Regions from separate parts of the Gordonia sp. NPDC058843 genome, predicted to be linked through region 1. Evidence: riboswitches for the same ligand, from Rfam matches in the RefSeq annotation. Region 1 holds a riboswitch; each other region holds the start of a gene.
What was found. A riboswitch is a leader RNA that binds a small molecule or an ion and turns the genes downstream of it on or off. The one in region 1 is predicted to bind cobalamin.
Positions count from the first base shown of each region.

Region 2: it holds a riboswitch for cobalamin, as region 1 does, so the genes downstream of both, ACFW3F_RS05700 (ABC transporter substrate-binding protein) here and ACFW3F_RS01350 (ABC transporter substrate-binding protein) in region 1, are expected to answer to the same signal.
Region 3: it holds a riboswitch for cobalamin, as region 1 does, so the genes downstream of both, metE (5-methyltetrahydropteroyltriglutamate--homocysteine S-methyltransferase) here and ACFW3F_RS01350 (ABC transporter substrate-binding protein) in region 1, are expected to answer to the same signal.
Region 4: it holds a riboswitch for cobalamin, as region 1 does, so the genes downstream of both, ACFW3F_RS22190 (FecCD family ABC transporter permease) here and ACFW3F_RS01350 (ABC transporter substrate-binding protein) in region 1, are expected to answer to the same signal.

Region 1 is NZ_JBHYNC010000001.1:281,419-286,797, reverse strand. It holds gene rplU (50S ribosomal protein L21) at 212-523, shown strand; gene rpmA (50S ribosomal protein L27) at 561-824, shown strand; gene obgE (GTPase ObgE) at 923-2,392, shown strand; gene proB (glutamate 5-kinase) at 2,389-3,540, shown strand; cobalamin riboswitch at 3,626-3,847, shown strand; gene ACFW3F_RS01350 (ABC transporter substrate-binding protein) at 3,883-4,989, shown strand; gene ACFW3F_RS01345 (FecCD family ABC transporter permease) at 5,049-5,379, shown strand, end outside.
Region 2 is NZ_JBHYNC010000005.1:136,152-141,530, reverse strand. It holds gene ACFW3F_RS05710 (ATP-binding cassette domain-containing protein) at 1-1,182, opposite strand, end outside; gene ACFW3F_RS05705 (ABC transporter permease) at 1,179-2,153, opposite strand; gene ACFW3F_RS05700 (ABC transporter substrate-binding protein) at 2,161-3,771, opposite strand; cobalamin riboswitch at 3,782-3,918, opposite strand; gene ACFW3F_RS05695 (TetR/AcrR family transcriptional regulator) at 3,985-4,578, shown strand; gene ACFW3F_RS05690 (flavin-containing monooxygenase) at 4,559-5,379, shown strand, end outside.
Region 3 is NZ_JBHYNC010000021.1:23,260-28,638, forward strand. It holds gene ACFW3F_RS15060 (pyruvate carboxylase) at 1-1,209, shown strand, start outside; gene metE (5-methyltetrahydropteroyltriglutamate--homocysteine S-methyltransferase) at 1,338-3,632, opposite strand; cobalamin riboswitch at 3,777-3,988, opposite strand; gene infA (translation initiation factor IF-1) at 4,525-4,746, shown strand; gene rpmJ (50S ribosomal protein L36) at 4,864-4,977, shown strand; gene rpsM (30S ribosomal protein S13) at 5,189-5,379, shown strand, end outside.
Region 4 is NZ_JBHYNC010000049.1:9,370-14,748, reverse strand. It holds gene ACFW3F_RS22200 (ABC transporter substrate-binding protein) at 1-377, opposite strand, end outside; gene ACFW3F_RS22195 (ABC transporter ATP-binding protein) at 425-1,255, opposite strand; gene ACFW3F_RS22190 (FecCD family ABC transporter permease) at 1,252-2,331, opposite strand; cobalamin riboswitch at 2,379-2,560, opposite strand; gene ACFW3F_RS22185 (L-lactate dehydrogenase) at 2,709-3,662, shown strand; gene ACFW3F_RS22180 (excalibur calcium-binding domain-containing protein) at 3,799-4,071, shown strand; gene ACFW3F_RS22175 (YoaK family protein) at 4,139-4,840, shown strand; gene ACFW3F_RS22170 (DUF2786 domain-containing protein) at 4,851-5,379, shown strand, end outside.

The DNA.
Region 1 (5,379 bases):
AAAGTCGCCTCCCGCGGAGGGTCTGCGCTGTTCTGCCCGCTTCGGCACGGCAACGGTGCGAATCCCGTCGGCAGGCCCTCTGGTGCGAACCGCAGCTTCCCCGGCCCACGTGACCGGGTGCCCTGCGGCCCGCCCCGGCACGCACAACACAAACGCCCCAGAAGCGCCCGCGCTTCGAGGGTCCGAGTAGACGAGTAAGAGGAATACTTCGATGGCAACGTACGCGATCGTCAAGACCGGCGGAAAGCAGTACAAGGTCGCTGAGGGCGACACTGTCAAGGTCGAGAAGATCGACGGAGCGGTCGGCACCACGGTGAGCCTGCCGGTCGCGTTGGTCGTCGACGGGTCGGACCTCACCACCGATGCCGACAAGCTGGCCAAGATCTCCGTCACCGGCGAGGTCGTGGAGCACGTCAAGGGCCCCAAGATCCGCATCCACAAGTTCAAGAACAAGACCGGCTACCACAAGCGCCAGGGTCACCGTCAGAAGCTGACGGTCCTCAAGGTCACCGGCATCAAGTAGTTCGACAGCTTCGAGAAGACCTCAGGAGGACTGACACATGGCACACAAGAAGGGCGCGTCCAGCTCGCGCAACGGTCGCGATTCCAACGCCCAGCGGCTCGGTGTGAAGCGCTTCGGCGGCCAGCAGGTGAGCGCGGGCGAGATCCTGGTCCGCCAGCGCGGCACCAAGTTCCACCCCGGCGTGAACGTCGGACGCGGCGGCGACGACACCCTGTTCGCGCTGGCTGCCGGCGCGGTGGAGTTCGGCTCCAAGCGTGGCCGCAAGACGGTCAACATCGTCCCGGAAACCGCTTCGGTCTGACCTGAGCAACCGGCACGACAAGCCTTTTCACAGGGCGGGCAGGGTCATCACGTACCCCGCCCGCCCTGTTTTGTTTTATTGAACGGAAGAAGGATTCGATGTCACGGTTCGTCGACCGCGTGACCATTCATGTCGCGGCGGGCAACGGCGGCCACGGCTGCGCCTCGGTGCACCGGGAGAAGTTCAAGCCGCTCGGTGGACCGGACGGCGGCAACGGCGGCAACGGCGGGTCGGTGCGACTCGTCGTGGACCCCCAGGTGCACACGCTGCTCGACTTCCACTTCCACCCACATGCCAAGGCGGGCAACGGTAGACCCGGAGCGGGTGACAACCGCGACGGCGCCACCGGCGAGGACCTCGTCCTCAAGGTCCCCGACGGTACCGTCATCCTCGACGATCACGGAGCGATCCTGGCCGACCTCGTCGGTGAAGGTACGACCTTCGACGCTGCGCAGGGTGGCCGCGGGGGGCTCGGCAACGCGTCGCTGGCATCCCGGGCCCGCAAGGCTCCCGGGTTCGCACTGCTCGGCGAGGAAGGGCAACAGCGCTCGCTCGTCCTCGAACTCAAGTCCGTGGCCGACGTGGGTCTCGTCGGGTTCCCGTCGGCGGGCAAGTCCTCGCTGGTGTCGGTGCTCTCGGCGGCCAAGCCGAAGATCGCGGACTACCCCTTCACCACCCTCGTCCCGAACCTCGGGGTCGTGCAGACCGCGGGCGATGTGTTCACCATCGCCGACGTCCCCGGTCTCATACCGGGAGCCTCGACCGGCCGCGGCCTCGGACTCGAGTTCCTCCGTCACCTCGAGCGCTGTGCGGTGCTCGCGCATGTGGTCGACTGCGCCACACTGGAACCCGGGCGCGATCCGATCTCCGACATCGACGCGCTCGAGGCCGAGCTGGCCGCCTACGTGCCGGCACTCGACGAGGACCACGGACTCGGCGATCTCGCATCCCGCCCCCGCGTGGTGATCCTCAACAAGCTGGACGTTCCAGACGCCGCCGAGCTCGCCGATCTGATCGAACCCGAACTGGCAGAACGCGGGTGGCCGGTGTTCCGGATCTCGGCCGTCGCCCACGAAGGTTTGCGTGAGCTCACGTTCGCGCTCGCTCGGATGGTGCGCGAGTACCGGGAAGCGCAGCCCGCCAAGGTCGCTCGGCGCGCGATCATCCGGCCCAAGGCCGTCGACGACACCGGCTTCACGATCGAGGCAGATCCGGACAACGAGGGCGGCTTCATCGTCCGGGGTACGCGCCCGGAGCGCTGGATCGCGCAGACGCAGTTCGACAACGACGAGGCCGTGGGTTACCTGGCCGACCGGCTCAACCGGCTCGGCGTCGAGGACGAACTGGTGCGCCGTGGTGCCGAACCGGGCGCTCCCGTCACGATCGGGGCCGTCACCTTCGACTGGGAACCGTCGACCCCGATGGGCGACGACGTCCCGGTCACCGGCCGCGGCACCGACATCCGACTCGACCGCTCCGACCGGGTGGGCGCTGCCGAGCGCAAACAGGCTCGGCGGCTGCGGCGCGGTCTACCGGACGAGGACGGCGGGGAACGGGACCTCCCGTGACCGCCGGGTTCGCCGACCAGGTCCACGACGGGTCGGTGCGCGACCGGATCGCACACGCGCGCAGTGTCGTCGTGAAGATCGGGTCGTCGGCGCTGACCGATCTCGCCGAGGGACTCGACCGCAATCGCCTCGACGCCCTGGCCGACGCTCTCGAGGCGCGGATGCGGGCCGGGTCGGACGTGATCGTCGTGTCGTCCGGGGCCATCGGCGCCGGTATCGCACCCCTCGGACTCAAACGACGCCCGACCGACCTCGCCACGAAGCAGGCAGCAGCCAGCGTAGGACAATTGGCCCTCGCGCATGCGTGGGGCACGTCGTTCGCGCGGTACGGCCGTACGGTGGGTCAGGTCCTGCTCACCGCCGACGACATCTCCAACCGCAGTCACCACGCGAATGCGCAACGCACACTTGATCGTCTGCGTTCACTCGGTGCGGTCGCGGTGGTGAACGAGAACGACACGGTGGCCACCAACGAGATCCGCTTCGGCGACAACGACCGACTGGCCGCGCTCGTCGCCCACCTGTCGGGAGCCGACGCGCTCATCCTGCTCTCCGATGTCGACGGCCTCTACGACGGTGACCCACGCAAGGTCGATGTCGACGGCCGTCGCGCCCGCCTCATCCCGGAGGTCAACGGCCCCGAGGACCTCGACGGGGTGATCGCCGGTTCCGGCGGTGCGCTCGGGACCGGTGGGATGGCATCCAAACTGGCCGCCGCGCGACTGTCGGCCGATGCGGGTGTGCCCGTGTTGCTGGCCGCGGCATCGTCCGCGGCACAGGCGCTGGCCGACGCGTCGGTCGGAACGGTGTTCGCCGCGCGCGCCGAGCGGTTGTCCGCTCGACGCTTCTGGGTGCGTCACGCCGCGGATGCCCGCGGACGGATCGTGCTCGACGACGGTGCGGTGGACGCGGTGTCCCGCAGGCGGCGTTCGCTGCTCGCCGCGGGGATCGTCGGGGTCACCGGCAAGTTCTTCGAGGGTGACGTCGTCGAACTGGTCGACCAGTACGACACCGTGCGGGCCAGGGGAGTCGCGGCCTACGGGATCGACGACGTGACGTCGATGGTCGGCCGTTCCACGCGCGACCTCCCACCCGAGCTGCAGCGTGCGGTGGTCCACGCCGACGACCTGGTGGTCGTGTCGCGCTGACGCGCGAATCACCGGCACCCGGCGACGCGACGAGATCGTGCACGGGTACCCTTCCACGTGCCGGTCCAACGATGGCCGATCCGAGCGAACCGTGTCCTGCACGGGTCGCCGACTTCGACCTCGTGGGCGCAAGAGGGAATCCGGTGCGAATCCGGAACTGTCCCGCAGCGGTGAGAGGGAACGACGCCGTCATCAAGCACTGGGCATGAGCCCGGGAAGCGACGGCGGAGGCCACCCTCGGCGGACGTCCATCCGTCGATGAGGAATGCCCCGAGTCCGAATACCTGCCGGCCGCCTGTGCATCAGCGCAGACGCGACACACGTGGCCGAGGAGCCGGACAAATGAAGAACGACATGAACTGGCGCGTGCTCGCGCGCCGGTGGGTAGCCGCGACCGCGGTGGCCATCGCACTGATCACCGCGGGCTGCTCGGCGCCGGCCTCGACCGGAGAGAGCCCGGGATCGGACCCGATCACGATCGTCGACGATGCGGGTCGCACCGTGACACTCGACGGCCCGATCGACACGGCGGTCGTCGCCAATCGGTACAACAGTGAGCTCATCCGTGCCATGGGTTCGATCGACAAGGTCGTCGCCGTCGACACCAACACCGCACAGGATCGCGCCTATTGGAGCCGATTCGACCCGGACCAGGTGATCGGCAAGGGCCAGAGCGAGCTCAACCTCGAGAAGATCATCGAGCTCGACCCCGACGTACTCATCCTTCCCCGGAACGGCAGGGTCGAGGAGTACGCGCAGAAGCTGACGCCCGCGGGTATCAACGTCCTGACCGTGACCGGATGGGACAACGAGAACATCGTGGGTCAGGTCGACATCCTGGGTACGGCGTTCGGCAATCCCGACGGCGCGCGGAAGGTCATCGACTTCTTCACCACCACACAGGCTTCCGTGGATGATCGGATCGGTGGGATCGCCCCGCGCAAACGGGTCTACTGGGAGTATGGTGACCCCTACACCACGGCTGTCCCGGGCACCTCGAACGATGGATGGCACAACATGATCGTCTCGGCGGGTGGGGTGAACATCTTCGGCGATCCGGGATTCCAGGGCGACACGGTCGACCCCGAGCAGATCCTGCGTGCCGACCCCGACCTGATTCTGAAGACGACATCCGGTGGTGCGCTGAAGAACACGGGCGTCTACACACCGCCGCCGGCCGGCGAGTTCGCCAGGATCGGTCGCGAGATGGTCGACCGGCCCGGCTGGGGTGACCTGGCCGCGGTCCGTGGTGGCAACGTCCATCTCATGACCGGTTTCGCCGGCGGCGGCCTCGGCAAGGTCATCGGGACGGTCTACCTCGCGAAGGCTCTCTATCCGGCCCAGATGGCCGATGTCGACGCCGACGCGGTGTTTGCCGACTGGATGGCGATGCAGGGTATGGCCCCGGTCGACGGACACTTCCACACCGTCGCCCCGGGTCGGGCCTGATCGTCGAGACGGCGCCTCCGGCAACGATTCTGGCGGGTGCGCGCCGTCGTCGCCGGGTGGTGACCGCCGCCTCGGTGCTGGTGACCGCGGTGCTGGCCTGGGCGGGGATCGTCAACGGGGTCACCGACATCGATTCGGCGCGGTTGCTGGCGACCCTTCTCCCGGCCGGAGAGCACGTCGCCGACCCTCTCGACCGGGCCGAGTGGGTCGCCCTCGTCCAGCTGCGCCTCCCACGGATCGTGATGGCCGTCGTCGCGGGAGTCGGCCTCGCACTGTGCGGCGCGACGATGCAGATCATCACCGGCAACCCGATGGCCAGCCCGTTCACCACCGGAATCTCGAACGCGGCCGCCTTCGGCGCGTCGCTGGCGATCCTGGGCGGGCTCACCG
Region 2 (5,379 bases), on a different contig from region 1:
GTCACGAGGAAGCCGATGGGCGCGTCGAACCTCTCGCAGCGCGGAACCGATCCGCATGGACGGGTTGAGCGAGGTCCCGGGGTCCTGCGGTACGTATCCGAGCCGCCGGCCGCTGCCGGGCGATGCGTTCACGCCGACGCCCCCGGTGACGACGAGACCAGGCGGCAGCGCGCCGACGAGCGCCAAAGCCGTTGTGGTCTTCCCGGCACCGGAGGGTCCGACGAGGGCCAGGGTCTCCCCCCGCCTGACCTCGAGGGCATCGATCTCGACGAGCGTCGTCCCGTCCGGCGCCGCCACCGTGAGACCTGAGACCGAGATCGGGTTGCCGACTGTGGCATCCGAATGATCCGGCGCGCCGCGTGCCGGCCGCCGGGAACGCTTCCGCGGACCACCCGGCGCCGGCTCGACCATCCGGTCGACGAGCAGGTTCACCGACACCACCAGCGCTGCGATGCAGGCGGCAGGCAGGACGACCGGCCAGGGGGTCAGCGCCATGCCACCCTTGTTCTCGGTGACCATCAACGCCCAGTCCGGTTGCGGCTGAGTCACTCCGAGGCCGAGGAAGCTGCCGGCGGTGACCAGCGCGATGGTTCCCGAGACCCGAATTCCGGCGTCGGCCAGCAACACCGGTCGCAGATTCGGCAGCACCTGGGCGATCGCGATCCACCGCAGGGTCTCGCCCCGGGAGATCGCGGCCTCCACGAACCCCGCGTCCATCAGTTCGATCGTCGCCGTCCGCACGACCTTCGCCACCCACGGGATCGTGGCTACTCCCACGGTGAGGCACACCGCGACCGGCCCCTTCCCCATCGTCGTCGCGATGACGACGAGCAGGAGAAACCAGGGCAGGACGGTGATGGCATCCACCGGGCGCATCACCCAACCGTCGAGCCCCCGCGAGATCCCCGCGGTGACACCGAGCAACACGCCGAGCAGGTACGACACCGACAGCGCGACCGCGGTCATCAGCACCAGCCGGTAGCCGCCGTGCAGAATCCGCGACATCACGTCGCGTCCGACGAAATCGGTACCGAGCCAATGAGTCGACGACGGTAGCTCGAACGGCACCGATGCGGTCGCGGTCGGCGAGAACGGTGCGACGAAGGGCCCGAGCACGATGACGATCACGAGGACGGCCAACACCACCGCGGGGCCGACGAGCCGGCGGGATCGGTCAGTCATGAACGCCTCCGTCCGATGACGGCACGCGCAGCCGGCGACGATCCGAGCGCCACGAGGTCGGCGAGAAGGTAGACGAGGAGTCCGTACGCGGCCAGCAGCACGGCCACCGACTGCACGAAGATCAGATCGCGTCCGGAGATGGCCCGCAGGAGTTCATGCGCCACACCCGGATACGCGAACACGATCTCGATGACCGCGATGCCGCCGACGAGCCCGACGACAGCTCCGGCCAGCGGTTGGACCGACGCCGAGATCGCGTTGGGTGCCGCATGGCGCACGACGAGACGGAACTCGCCGACCCCGTTCGCGCGTGCCGCCGAGATGTACGGCGTGCGCATCGTTTCCGCCATCTGCGCACGGACGAGTCGCACGGGATGCGGCGCGAGCCCGATGAGCAGGCACATCACCGGCAGTACCAGCACTTCCGGACGGTCGAGCGCCGAGGTGCCTGCCGGTACGAGCGAGACCGCGGGCAGCACACCCATCCCGATCGCCACCCAGGCGATGAGTACGACCCCGACCACGAACGCCGGAACGGATTCCGCCGCGAGCGCCGCGGTACTGAGCAACCTGTCCCATCGCGAACCCGGCCGCGCGCCGGCGGCCACGCCGATCGCCAACGCCACCGGCACGAGGACGACGACGGTGACGACAGCGAGCACGGCCGAATTCGCCAGGCGCCCGTCCAGGATCTCGGCGACCGGGCGGCCTGAGAGCTGCGAGACCCCCAGGTCGCCGGAGAGGAAGCCACCCGCCCACTCGACGAACCGCACGAACGCCGGACGGTCCAGTCCCAACTCGGCCCGCAGCGCGGCCACCTGCGCCGGATCCGCCTGGCCCGCGGCACCTCTCGACATCCGGGTCGTGGCCGCATCACCCGGCAGCAGTTCGAACAGCACGAAGATCGACACCGCCACCACGACAAGCACGGCCAGCGCCCCGGCGAGTCGGCCCGCGACATACCGCAACACGGCTCGCCTAGCGCTGCTGGAGCCAGGTGCCCGTGAAGGAGGCCCACTGTCCGGTGCCGGGGACCCCGTCGGTGATGCCTTGCACGGTGTTGCGAACGCCCGTCGGTTGCAAGGCGAAACTGTGGACGAGGTAGCCGCTGTCGTTCCAGAGTTCGTCCTGCAGTTCCTGGTACAGCTCCCCGCGACGAGCCGGATCCATCTCGGCGCGAGCCTGGGCGAAGGTCGCGTCCCACTGGGGACGGCGCCATCCGGTCGCGTTGGCCGGCGCATCCGAGGTGAGAGTCTGCCCGTAGAAGTAGTCGAGACTGTAGTTCCACCAACCGGATTGGGTCAGCGGCTTGGACCCGACGACCTGGGAGAAGTAGGTGTCGCCCGGCTCGACGGCCAGGTTCACGGTGATCCCGGCGGCCTTGGCCTGCTCGGCGAACAGGGTCGCCGACTCCAACTGGCCGGGACTGACGTCCGCGGTGTGCAGGGTGACGACGAGGTTCTCCTTGCCCGCCTCCCGAAGCAGGCGTCGAGCCCGTTCCGGGTCGTACGACCGTTGCGGCATGTCGGCGTAGAACGGCGCACCCTTGCCGTACAGGTCGTTGCCGACCTCGGCGAAACCGTAGTACACCTTGTCGACCATCGCCTGCCGGTCCACCGCCAGTTTGAGCGCCTCCCGCACTCGCGGATCGTCGAACGGCGCGAGGTCGGTGCGCATCGTGAACGAGCTCATCGTGCCCACCGGCGGCGTGACGAGGTAGACGTCGGACTGCGATCGCAAGATGTTGCCCTGCGCCGGGGACAGTTCGTAGACGACGTCGGCCTCCTGCGAGCCGAACGCGTTGAACCTGGCGTCGGCTTCGGCGACCTGGAGGATCTCCAGCCCCTCGAGGTGCGGCCGCCGATCCCAGTGCTTGTCGTTACGGGTCAGCACCGACCGGTCACCCGGCGACCACGACTGCAGGACGAACGGGCCGGTCCCCACCGGAAGCGAGGACGGCGTGAATTCGGTTGTACCGTACTTGATCACGTAGACGTACCAGCCGGCGAGGACCGAACCGAAGTCCGCGACAGGCTCTTTCATCGACACCACGACGGCGTGGTCACCGTCGGGGCGGGTGCGGGAGAAGTCGATGATGTCCAGGTCGCCGGCCGACGGTTTCTCCTCGTCGAGCATGCGCTCGAGACTCCACATCACGTCGCGGGACGTGAACGGTGAACCGTCACTGAATTCGACGCCGCGGCGCAACCCCATCCGCCACTGGGAGCCGTCAGCGTTCGGTTCCAGGGACTCGGCGAGCCGATAGTCGAGGGTGAGATCGTTGTTGTAGTCGACGAGGTGATCCCACACCGCTTTGGAGAGCGCTCCGCCGGCCGAGTGGCCGACGACGTGCGGGTCGAGCACATCGGCGGTCGCCGAGGTCCCCGCGAAGACCACGCGGAGCGTGCCGCCCGGGACCGGGGTGCCCCCGCTCGGGGCGCCTGCCGGGCTCGGCCGGTCGGCACAACCGGTGAGAAGCCCCACCGCACCGAGTCCGGCCAGGCCGGCGATCCCGCCGGCTCCGCGCAGCAGCCCGCGCCGGGTGAATACGGGAGCTGCGTGCGCAGCTGTCGATCTTGAATTTTTCATGTCCATCCTCGTGGGTCGCGAAGACGCAAGCGATCTGGCTTCCCGATCGAGGTCGGGTCACAGTTGCGGGACAGCCCCGGATTCTCACCGGGTTCCCTTGCGTCTCGGACATCGTACGGAGTGGACAATCACGACATCGCACTTGCCTGCCAGGTCGGCGACTTATACGAAAACTTACAAGCAGTCCGGACTGTTTGTGCTATCGTCGCCGATGTGACCGAGCCCACCCGAGCCCCGCGCCGACGCACGCAGGCCGAACGCACCGCGACCACGCGTGCGCTCATTCTCGACGCCGCGGTCGATGCCCTCGTCGACGTCGGTTACGCAGCCACCACGACGCAGGAGGTGAACCGCCGCGCGGGCATCTCGCGGGGCGCGCTCCTGCACCACTTCCCCACCCGGGAGTCCCTGGTGGTTGCGGCGGTTGGGCACCTCGTCGAGCGTCGTCTCGCCGAGATCCTGTCCCGTCCGCGCACCGGTGACGAGGGATTGGAGATCCTCATCGAGGCGTTCAGCGGCCCGCTGTTCGACGCCGCACTCGAATTGTGGGTCGCCGCCCGGTGCGATGTCGGCCTGCGGACCGCGATCATCCCGCTCGAACAGCAGGTGTCCGACGCGCTCGCCGTGGGTTGCGCCGAGTTGTTCGGCGACCGATACACCACTGCCGAACTCGAGCTCTCCATCGAACTCGCCCGCGGTCTCGCGGTCTCGCGCATCCTGCGATCGCCAGACGCCGACCGCGCTCTACTCGACCATCTCCTGCCCGTCTGGAAGGAACTGCTGACCCATGACCGAACTCAGTCCTGATCCCCTGCGTCCAAGCACGTTGCCGCAGCGCGTCGATGTCCTCGTCGTCGGCGTCGGCTTCGGCGGACTCGCCGCACTCCATCGGCTGCGTACCGACCATCCACAGCTGCAGACCCTCGCCATCGAACGCGCGGACGGCGCCGGCGGCGTCTGGCGTGAGAACGACTACCCGGGTGCGGCCTGCGACGTTCCGACGTCGCTGTACTCCCTGTCGTTCGCGCCCAACCCGGACTGGTCCAACACCTACGGTCGGCGCCACGAGATCCACCACTATCTACGTTCGGTCGCAGCCGATTTCGCCGACCAGATCCGGTACAACTGCGCCCTGACCTCGGCGCGCTGGGACGGTACGACGCAGCAATGGGTCGTGGCCACGACGAATGGCGAGATCCGCTGCCGCTATCTGGTCGCAGCACCGGGCGCACTGTCGGAGCCGGGGCTGCCGCCGGTCGCCGGTGCCGACGAGTTCACCGGCACCGTGTTCCATTCCGCCCAGTGGGATCACTCGCACGATCTCCGCGGTCGCCGTGTCGCGATCGTCGGCACCGGCGCGTCGGCGATTCAGATCGTGCCCGAGATCGTCGACGAGGTCGGACATCTCACGGTCTTCCAGCGCACACCCGCCTGGGTCGTACCGCGTATGGACCGCAACATCGGCACGCTCGAACGCGCGCTCTATCGCCGCGTGCCCGGTGTCCACCGACTCGTGCGGCGGATGGTGTGGACCTATCGCGAGGCCTACGTCCTCATGATGGCCCGCAATCCCAAGCTGCTCCCGATCGCCAAGACCATCGCGCTGGC
Region 3 (5,379 bases), on a different contig from region 1:
CTGCCGGTGCACGTGCACACCCACGACACCCCCGGTGGGCAGTTGGCGACCTATCTGGCGGCCTGGCAGGCCGGCGCATCGGCGGTCGACGGTGCCAGTGCCGCGCTGGCCGGCACCACCAGCCAGCCGGCACTGTCGGCGATCGTGGCCGCGGCCGCGCATTCCGAGCGCGACACCGGCCTCGATCTCCAGGCGGTGTGCGATCTCGAACCGTACTGGGAGGCGTTGCGCAAGGTGTATGCCCCGTTCGAATCCGGACTACCGGCGCCGACCGGCCGCGTCTACACGCACGAGATCCCTGGCGGACAGTTGTCGAACCTGCGACAGCAGGCCATCGCACTCGGACTCGGCAACCGGTTCGAGGCGGTCGAGCAGGCCTATGCCGCGGCCGACCGCATGTTGGGCAGGCTGATCAAGGTCACGCCGTCGTCGAAGGTCGTCGGTGATCTCGCCCTGGCGCTGGTGGGCAGTGGGATCACGGCCGAGGAGTTCGCCGCCGATCCGCGTTCCCACGACATCCCGGATTCGGTCGTCGGATTCCTGCGCGGCGAGCTCGGCGACCCGGCCGGCGGGTGGCCGGAACCGCTACGCACGGTCGCGCTGGAGGGCCGAGCCGATTCGGCGCCGGTGTCCGGGAACCTCTCGGACGAGGACTCGGGAGCACTGGACACACCGGGCCGCGAGCGGCAGCACACTCTCAACCGGCTCCTCTTCCCCGGCCCCACCAAGGAGTTCGGCGACCATCACGACACCTACGGCGACACCTCACGATTGTCGGCGAACCAGTTCTTCTACGGCTTGCGCTACGGCGAGGAGCACCGCGTCGAACTCGAACCGGGCGTGGAGCTGCTCATCGGACTCGAAGCGATCAGCGAACCCGACGACAAAGGCATGCGCACCGTCATGTGCATCCTCAACGGGCAACTTCGGCCGGTGCAGGTGCGTGACCGGTCGGTCGACGCCGAGGTGGCCGCCGCAGAGAAGGCCGACCGGGCCAACCCGCGCCACATCGGTGCTCCGTTCGCCGGTGTCGTGTCCCTGACGGTCGGCGTCGGCGACGAGATCGCTGCCGGCGCGGCCATCGGCACCATCGAGGCGATGAAGATGGAGGCCACCATCACCGCGCCCGTCGGTGGCACGGTCGCGCGGGTCGCCATCGAGTCGGTCACCCAGGTCGTCCCCGGCGACCTGTTGATCGAGATCGGTTGACGCACAGGCGCTCCGAGGCCGCATGAGGACGGTGGCCCCAGATGATCACGGCCGTCGCACTCTCAGTGAGTGCGACGGCCGTGATCAGTCGTGGAACCGGTGATCGGCGAGCCCGTTCGGCGCGATCGTCAGGAGATCGTCTCGCGCAGGCGCGCTGCCGCGGCAACCATGTTGGTGAGCGATTCGACCACCTCCGGGGTCCCGCGGGTCTTCAGTCCGCAGTCCGGGTTGACCCACAGGCGCGCGGTGCCGACGCTCGACATCGCCGAGGACAGGGCCGTGAAGATCTCGTCCTGCTCGGGCACACGTGGTGAGTGGATGTCGTAGACACCCGGGCCGACCGCGTTGCGGAAGCCGGCCTCGTCGAGGTCGTCGAGGACTTCCATGTGCGAGCGCGCCGCCTCGATCGAGGTGACGTCGGCGTCGAGGTCGGCGATCGCACCGATGACCTCGCCGAACTCCGAGTAGCACAGGTGGGTGTGGATCTGGGTGTCGTCGCGGACCCCCGAGGTCGCGATGCGGAATGCCCGCACGGCCCAGTGCAGGTAAGCGGGCTTGTCGGCGTTGCGTAGCGGCAGCAACTCGCGCAGCGCCGGCTCGTCGACCTGGATGATCCCGACCCCTGCCGTTTCCAGATCGACGGTCTCGTCACGGATGGCCAGTGCGATCTGATCGGCAGATGTCGACAGTGGCTGGTCGTTGCGAACGAACGACCAGGCAAGGATCGTCACCGGGCCGGTCAGCATTCCCTTGACCGGCTTGCCGGTCAGTGTCTGGGCGTAGGTGATCCAGTCGACGGTCATCGGCGCGGGACGAGCGACATCGCCGTAGAGGATCGGTGGGCGTACGCACCGCGAGCCGTAGGACTGTACCCAGCCGTTGGCGGTGGCGAAATAGCCGTCGAACTGCTCGGCGAAGTACTGCACCATGTCATTGCGCTCGGGTTCCCCGTGCACCAACACATCCAGGCCGACCGACTCCTGCAGTGCCACGACGTCGGCGATCTCCGCCTTCATCCGGTTCACGTACTCGGCCTGATCGATCTCGCCCGACCGCAGCGCGGCTCGCGCCAGCCGGATGGCAGCGGTCTGCGGGTACGAGCCGATCGTGGTGGTCGGCAGCGGTGGCAACCCCAGGCGTTCCTGCTGGGCGGACAGACGGCTCTCGGCCGGACCGCGCGTGGCGTCGGTGTCGGTCACCGCGTCCAGACGCGCGCGGACTTCGGCGTTGTGCAGGCGAGGGTCGGTGGCGCGGCTGGCCAACGCCATCGCGCTCTCGGCGAACGCCACAGCCTGCGCGGCACGGCCCTCGCGCAGTGCCGACGACAACACCGAGACCTCGCGGAATTTCTCGGCGGCGAACGCCAGCCAGCCGCGAAGGTTGGTGTCGAGTTCGTCCTCGGCGTCCAGGGTGTAGGGGACGTGCAAGGTCGAGCACGACGTCGACACGGCGACCGATCGAGCGGACCCGAGGACGGTGGCCAGCGTCGCGGCGGCCTTGTCCAGGTCGGTGCGCCACACGTTGCGGCCGTCCACGATGCCGGCGATCAGGAGTTTGTCCGCCAGACCGGGGGTGCCGGCCACGGTCTCGACCGCGCCTTCGACGAGGTCGACGGCGACGGCCTCGATCGGTGTCCGCGCCAGGTGTGCCAATCGATCACCGGCGTCACCGAAGTACGTTGCCACCGCGATGGCAGGACGCCGGTCGTGCGAGCCCAGGGCGTTGTACACCGATTCGGCTCGAGGCCCCAGGTCCGCGGCTGCGTCGGTGACCAGGACTGGTTCGTCCAGCTGGACCCAGTCGACGCCGGCCTCGGCCAGCCGGGTCAAGAGGTCGCGGTAGATCGGGACCAGCTCGTCGAGGCGATCGAGCGGTGCGCTCGCGCCGTCCACCGCCTTGGACAGCGCCAGGAACGTCACCGGCCCGACGATCACCGGACGGGCCGGGATACCCAGTTCCCTGGCCTCGGCAACCTCGGCCAGCACCTTGTCGGGATTCAGCGAGAACGTGGTCGACGGGCCGATCTCCGGGACCAGGTAGTGGTAGTTGGTGTCGAACCACTTGGTCATCTCCAGCGGAGTGACCTCGGCGGTGCCGCGCGCCGCTGCAAAATATCGGTCGAGGGGATCGTCGATGCCGGCGAACCTGGGCGGTAGCGCGTTGAGCAGGACCGAGGTGTCGAGCACCTGGTCGTAGTACGAGAACGTGTTGACCGGGATCGAGTCGTGCCCGGCCTGGGTGAGCTGGACCCACTGGTCGTGGCGCAGACGTTGCGCCACCTTCGTGAGTTCGGTGCGGTCGATACGACCGGCCCAATAGCCTTCGACGGCCCTCTTCAGCTCTCGCCGGGGACCGATGCGTGCGGTACCGAGAACGGTGGTCGTGAACGGTGCCGCGGAGTCGCGGCGGACGGTGTCGGACATGTGAGTCGACTTCTCCTACTGACGGGCGGATGGTTCACCGCCCAGCAGGTGAGATCGATCGGGCCACGTCACGGCAGCAGAGAGCGCGCGACGATCACCGGTTCGACCTGCGCCCAGTCCTCGAGGCGGCGAGCCACCGGACGCGGCGCGTCCGGTACACCTGGCAGGTCTTCGGGCTCGCCGTCGCATCTCGATCGAGATTCCTACTGACCGTCGCTTCCCAGGCCGGAGCCCAGTGCTGATGACGGTGGTCGTTACGGCATACCGCTGCGGGGACAGCTCCGGATTCGAACCGGATTCCCTCTCGTCCGCCGACGTGACGCCGGCGACTCGACGCCGCGGAAGGGAACCGAAACGATCTCCGACGCGGCGAACCACATGCGTCGTCGACCCTAACCCAGGAAAGCCGAGCCGCCACACCGGAGGTGCGACGAGGCGATGGTCAGCCGTCGATCTGATCGCGACGGAAGGTCATCATCGCGCGGATCGCGTCGTCCGACGGAGGGGTGTCGGGCCGGAGGGGAGTCGGGCTGGAAACCCTACCGTGCCCCACGGGCGAGGTCGTAGATGTGCCGGATGACCTCGCGGTCGGCGGGGTCGAGTTCGGCCAAGTACTCGTCGACAGTGCCCATGTCATCGGTCCTCGCCGTCATCGGCCCCTCGTGGTGCCCGGACGCATTTGGAGTGTTCCCGCAGTTCGCGTAACATGGATCGTCGGTGCGCATCGCGTGCCGGGCATCGGCGTGTCAGCACGCGGGTCCGGCTGATTCGCACCGGGTACAGGTCCTCGCGGACCGGTGCCAACACCCTAACGGACAAACACTGATTCAACCCGGCCAACGGCCGCAGCATCGTCGAGATGTCGTGGTCACGGCCAGGAATCGCGGAGGACATGGCGAAGAAAGACGGGGCCATCGAGGTCGAGGGTCGAGTGATCGAACCCCTGCCCAATGCGATGTTTCGTATTGAGTTGGAGAACGGGCACAAGGTTCTCGCCCACATCAGCGGCAAGATGCGGCAGCACTACATCCGCATCCTGCCCGAGGACCGGGTCGTCGTGGAACTCTCGCCCTACGACCTGGCTCGTGGGCGAATCGTGTACCGCTACAAGTAGGACTTTCCCGGCGTTGCCGGGGACAGGCTTCTCGGACATCCGTCCGGGAGGAGACCGACACCCACGTGTACGGCCGTTTCGGCGTGCGCGCGGGCGAGCCGAGCAGGAGAGATTGACGTGAAGGTTCAGCCGAGCGTCAAGCCGATCTGCGAGAAGTGCAAGGTGATCCGCCGCAACGGTCGGGTCATGGTGATCTGCGAGAACCTGCGTCACAAGCAGCGTCAGGGCTGATCACGCGCACCCTCCGGGTCGCTTGAGTCAGAACAACTGAAGACCGACAACTGAATATCCAAGGACCTCTCAACACCAGCGGCGACAGACGCGTCACCGCCTACCTCCGGATCAGAGGCCGGAGCCCACGAGGCCGGACACACGGTTCGGCACCAGCTCGCGGGACGGACTGGGAGCAGACCTCTGAGAAATCGAAAAGGAAATCCGCCACATGGCACGTGTTGCTGGTGTGGATCTCCCCCGCGAGAAGCGGCTGGAGATCGCACTGACCTACATCTACGGAGTTGGGCGTACCACCTCCAAGGAGATCCTCGAGGGAACGGGCCTGAGCCCCGACCTGCGAGCCAAGGATCTCACCGACGCAGACGTCTCGAAGCTGCGTGAGTACATCGAAGCCTCGGT
Region 4 (5,379 bases), on a different contig from region 1:
ATCTCCGGCGTGATGCCGCGCGACTCGCTCATTCCGTAGTTGTATCCGGCATACAACACCTGGGGTTTCGCCGCGACGATGTTCTCGAGCGTGGGACGTTCGGTCGCGACCTCGTTCAGTGTGTCCACTTGAGGTCCGTACTCGAGCCGGAGGACGTCCTTGTCCCGGGCGAGCGCACTCACGGCCACCATCTTGTCCCGGGCGCCTGCCGCCAGCGCGATCGCGATCATGCCGCCGTCGTTGACGAACAACCGGTCGAGAGGCTGTGGGAATGCGACATCTGCGCCGCAGTTGGTCACGGTCACACTGCTTTCCGACGCCGCGGAGCTGTCGGTTCCACAGGCGGTGGCGGCGCCGAGCGTCAGGGCGGCGACCATGATGGCAGCGGGGGTTCGGAAGGTGTGCGTACTCAGGGGATTTCCTCTCACGGGATGTCTTTCGTCAGAGCTCGGGGAACAGAGGTGGTCGGGGAGTTCAGCAGGAGGTGGGGCAGGCCGGTGGACGGATGGGTGACGACGGTCCCGGAGACCTCGAAGACGTCCGCCAGCAGATCCGGCGTCAGCACCTCGATCGGTGGTCCGTGCGCGACCACTCCACCGTCGGAAACCACTGCGACGGAATCGAAGTGACGGAGGACAAGATCCAGGTCGTGCATAGCCGCGAGGACGGTGGCGTCGAGCTCGTCGAGGATCTCCATGAGCCGCAGACGCCACGCGGCGTCCAGATGATTGGTCGGTTCGTCGAGCACCAGGATCGGGGTCTGCTGCGCGAGTGCGCGGGCGAGGACGACGCGGTGTCGTTCACCGCCGGATAGCTGGGTGCATGCACGAGAACCCCAACCGTCGAGGCCGACCTGTGCCAGAACGTCACCGACCACCGTCGAATCGTCGGAGCTCCCGGTGGACCACGCCGACCGGTACGGGGTCCGGCCGAGGCCGACCGCTTCGGCGACCGTCAGTTCAGCGGACGGTTGTTCCTCTTGGCCCACCACCGCTATCGACATCGCGCGGCGTCGGGACGGGATGTGATGCAGGTCGTCACCGCCCACCTCGACGGTGCCTGCGACCGGACGTTCGAGACCGCACAGCGTGCGCAACAGGGTGCTCTTGCCCGCACCGTTGGGACCGACGATGGCCAGTCGGGTGCCCGCCGGCACGTCGAGATCGACGTTCCGCAGGATGACGCGACCGCCCCGCCTGCAGCCGAGCGCGTTCGTGCGCAACGCCATCGACTCGACTCGTGGTGAACTCGTCATGAGCCACCGCCGAACACATACTGGCGTCGGCCCATGAGGAACAGGAAGATCGGCGCGCCGATCAGACCGGTCACGATGCCGAGGGGCATCTCGCGTGGCGCGGCGGCCACCCGGGAGATGACGTCGACCCACACCAGGAACAGTGCGCCGCCGCAGACCGCCACCGGCAGCATCGCCCGGTGGGTGGCGCCGACCAGAAGCCGGGCGGCATGCGGGACGATGAGACCCACGAAGCCGATGCCGCCGGCGACGGCCACGAGCACGCCGACCAGGACGGCCTGAATCCCGAACAGCGCGTTGCGCATCGCCCGCACCGGGACGCCGAGTGACGTCGCGGTGTCCGTGCCGGCCGCATAGGCGTCGAGCCAGGAGTGGATGGCGAGCATCGCGATCACGGTGACCACGACGACCGTTCCGGCGATCTGCACCTTCGCCCAGGTGGCCCCCGCGACGCTGCCCAGCATCCAGAACATCACGTTGTCGGCGGCGTGCGGGTCGGCGGCGGTGAACACCAGTAGTGACGACAACGCCATGAACGCCGACGACAACACCACTCCGGACAGGATGAGCCGCAGTGCGGTGAGCCCGCCCTGTGCGCGAGCGACCAGATACACCGTGACGGTGGCGGCGAGCGCACCGAGGAGCGCGCCGCCGGAGAGCGCCCACACCCCGAGGCCGGTGAGCACGCCGAGCGTCATGACGGCGGTGGCCCCGACGGCGGCACCGGCGGACACACCCAGCAGGTAGGGCTCGGCGAGCGGGTTGCGGACCAGGGCCTGCATGAGCGCACCAGCCAATGCGAGCCCGGCTCCGACGAGCGCGGCCAGGACGGACCGGGGCAGGCGGAGATCCCAGATGATCACGGCGTGCGCCGAGTCGAGTTCCGCTCCGGTCACGCGACCGATGACGGTGTGCCACACGTCGCCGACGGGGATGGTCTCGGCGCCGAACGCGGTGGCCAGCGCGATGCTGAGGAGGGTGAGGACGAGCAGTGCTGCGGCTAGCGGCGTCGACGGGAGTCGCCGAACCGACGATGCGGTGGCGATCTCGGTCGTGCCGTCGGTACGACGGGACACGGACTGGTACGGCCTTACGGTCTGGGTATCTGTGCGCGAGATACACGGTGGACTCGAGCGAGAGCGGCCGGTATTCGGACTCGGGTTCGTCCGGAGCCGACGCCTTCCCGGGTCGCCCCAGTGGCTTGTGCCGAATCCGTCCCCCATACCGCTGCGCGCCAGTCCCGGATTCGCACCGGGTTCCCTGACACCCACGTGTGCGGGTGTGACCGTTCTCGCGGCTGAACCTACCAGCAACGATCCGCGACACGTGAGCCAGATGTCGCGAGCCGTGGCTCTGGGCGCAACGATGCGCGACATCAACCCCGCAGGTTTCCTACCGCCCCCTTTAGGCTGAGTCCAGACGATCGATGACCCCGACGCGGAACGGTGAACCGATGGACGTACGAGACACGAAGCTGGCCATCATCGGGGCGGGCGCGGTGGGCACCGCGATCGCGTATTCGTCCCTGATCCGGGGTGTCGCGCGGACGATCGCACTCCTCGACATCGACGCCGCCAAGGTGACCGCTGAGGTGCTGGACATGTCTCACGGGCTCGAGTTCGTCCCGCGTGCGGACATCATCGGGTCCGACGACGTGTCGGTGTGCGCGGACGCCGACGTGGTGGTGTTCACCGCCGGCGCGAAGCAGAAGCCCGGTCAGTCGCGCCTCGAATTGGCCGAGGCGACAATCGATCTGACGCGTGCCATCTTGCCGGGGGTCCTCGCGGTGGCCCCGGATGCGATCTATGTGATGGTCACCAACCCGGTCGACATCGTCACCTACGCGGCCCAGGAGATCAGCGGATTGTCGCCCAGTCAGGTCTTCGGTTCGGGCACCGTTCTCGACTCGTCGCGACTGCGGTTCCTGCTCGCGCAGCACTGCGGGGTCGCGGTGCAGAGCGTGCACTCCTACATCGCCGGCGAGCACGGCGACACCGAGATCCCGCTGTGGAGTTCGGCGACGATCGGTGGGGTACCGCTGACGTCGTGGAAACCGCTCCCCGGTCGACCGGCGCTGGATGCCGTTGCGCGCGAACGTATCCACCACGAGGTGGTCCACGCCGCTTACACCATCATCGAGGGCAAGGGGGCCACGAACTATGCGATCGGTCTGGCGTCGACACGCATCGTCGAGGCGATCCTGAACAACGAGCACCGGGTGTTGCCGGTATCGACGCGCACCGACGGCATCGAGGGGCTCGACGGTGTGTGTCTCTCGCTGCCGACGGTGGTCGACCGCGGCGGCGCGCAGACACGGCTCGATGTCCCGTTGTCGGAATCAGAGCGAGCGGGTCTGCTGGCGTCGGCGGAGACGCTGCGCGGGATGCAGGCGCGGTTCGGGTTCTAGGGGGTGGGCTCCGAGACCACTGTGTCCATCGGCCGGACCAATCTTCACGATGAGTGCGACTTTCGACGATGCGACCCCGTACTGTCACCTCGTCACGATGAGGTGTCGGGGGACACACAGAAGAAGGTCAAGCACGATGCGTTGCTCACGAAAGATGGTCCTCGGATTCCTGGCTGCGGCGTCCATGACGATCGCTCCGCTGATGATGGCGGCACCCGCCTCGGCGGCGACCGACTACGCCAACTGCTCCGAACTCAACGCCGACTATCCGCATGGTGTCGGCAAGACCGGAGCCGTCGACTCGACGTCGGGTACCCCGGTCACGACCTTCACCGTCGACGACGATCTGTACGACGCCAACACCGAGAGTGACCGCGACAAGGACGGCATCGCCTGCGAGAAGCGCTGAGCGCGATCAGCCGCTGACGAGGCCGCCTCCCTGCGACGGTCCGGGGCGCGGCGTTAGATTCGTGCCCATGGCGGCTCCACGCGGCAGATACCCGGGCAGCGGACACATCGACGTCACGATCGCGGCGTCGCTGCTGTTCCTGGCCGGGTTGATCGACGCCATCGCGTTCTTCGTGCTCAAGGGCAGCTTCGTCGCCTTCATGTCCGGCAACTCCACCATCATGGGAGCGTCGACGGCGGCCGGACGGTGGTCCGCGATCGCCGTCGTCGGCGGGCTTGTCGTGGCTTTCTTCGTCGGAGCCGTGGGCGGCGGCGCGATCAGTCGCTGGGGCGGGAAGCAAGCTCCGGTCTTGGTCCTGGCCGCCGTGACCGCCACCCTTCTCCTGGGCACCGTCGTCGCGCTCACCGCATCGCCGACCGCCGGGATGATTGTCGTGGCGATGGCCACCGGCGCGATCAACTCGGCGCTCTCACACTCGTCGACGGTGCAGGGCGGCCTGACCTATGTCACGGGCACGCTGGTGAGATCCGCGCACGAACTCGTCGCGTCACTGGGCACCGATCGACCGTGGGCGTGGCTGGCGGTCTTCTGGATGTGGCCGGTGTTCGTGCTCGGTGCGGTGTGCGGGGGATTCGCGGAACAACAGTGGGGAGTTGCCGGGCTGTGGGCCGGGGTCCTGATCGCCGCCGGCGCCCTGGTCCTTCGCGTCGCCGAGACGTCGTCCCGAGGCAATTCGCGGTCGGATGGAACCGATCGGGCCGCTGGATAGTCTGAAACATATGCGCGACGACAAGCTGCTCACCCGGATCTCGGCACTTCTCCGTCAGGCGGAGAACACCGACAACGAGCACGAGGCCGAGACCTTCATGCAGGCGGCCCAACGGCTCGCCACGGCTTCGTCGATAGACCTGGCCGTGGCACGCGCCCACGATCCTTCCGCGCGCAAGAAGGTCACACCGATCAGCCGCCAGATCGCCATCGGCGAACCCGGTAAGCGCGGACTACGCACTTACGTTCAGCTGTTCGTGGCGATCACGGCCGCCAATGATGTGACCGTCGACGTGGCGAGCAACTCGACATTCGTTCTCGCCTACGGCTACGAAGCCGACATCGACGCGTGCGAGGCGCTCTACACCTCGCTGATCGTGCAGATGGTCGCGGCCAGTGATGCCTACCTGCGGTCGGGGGCCTACAAAGGCGAGACGTTCGCGCGGGTCGTCACCCGGGGGAGCGGGTGGCGTGCCCGACGGGTGATCGAGGAAAAACCGTTGTCGCCGATCACCGCGCGGCTCAACTTCCAGTCGGCGT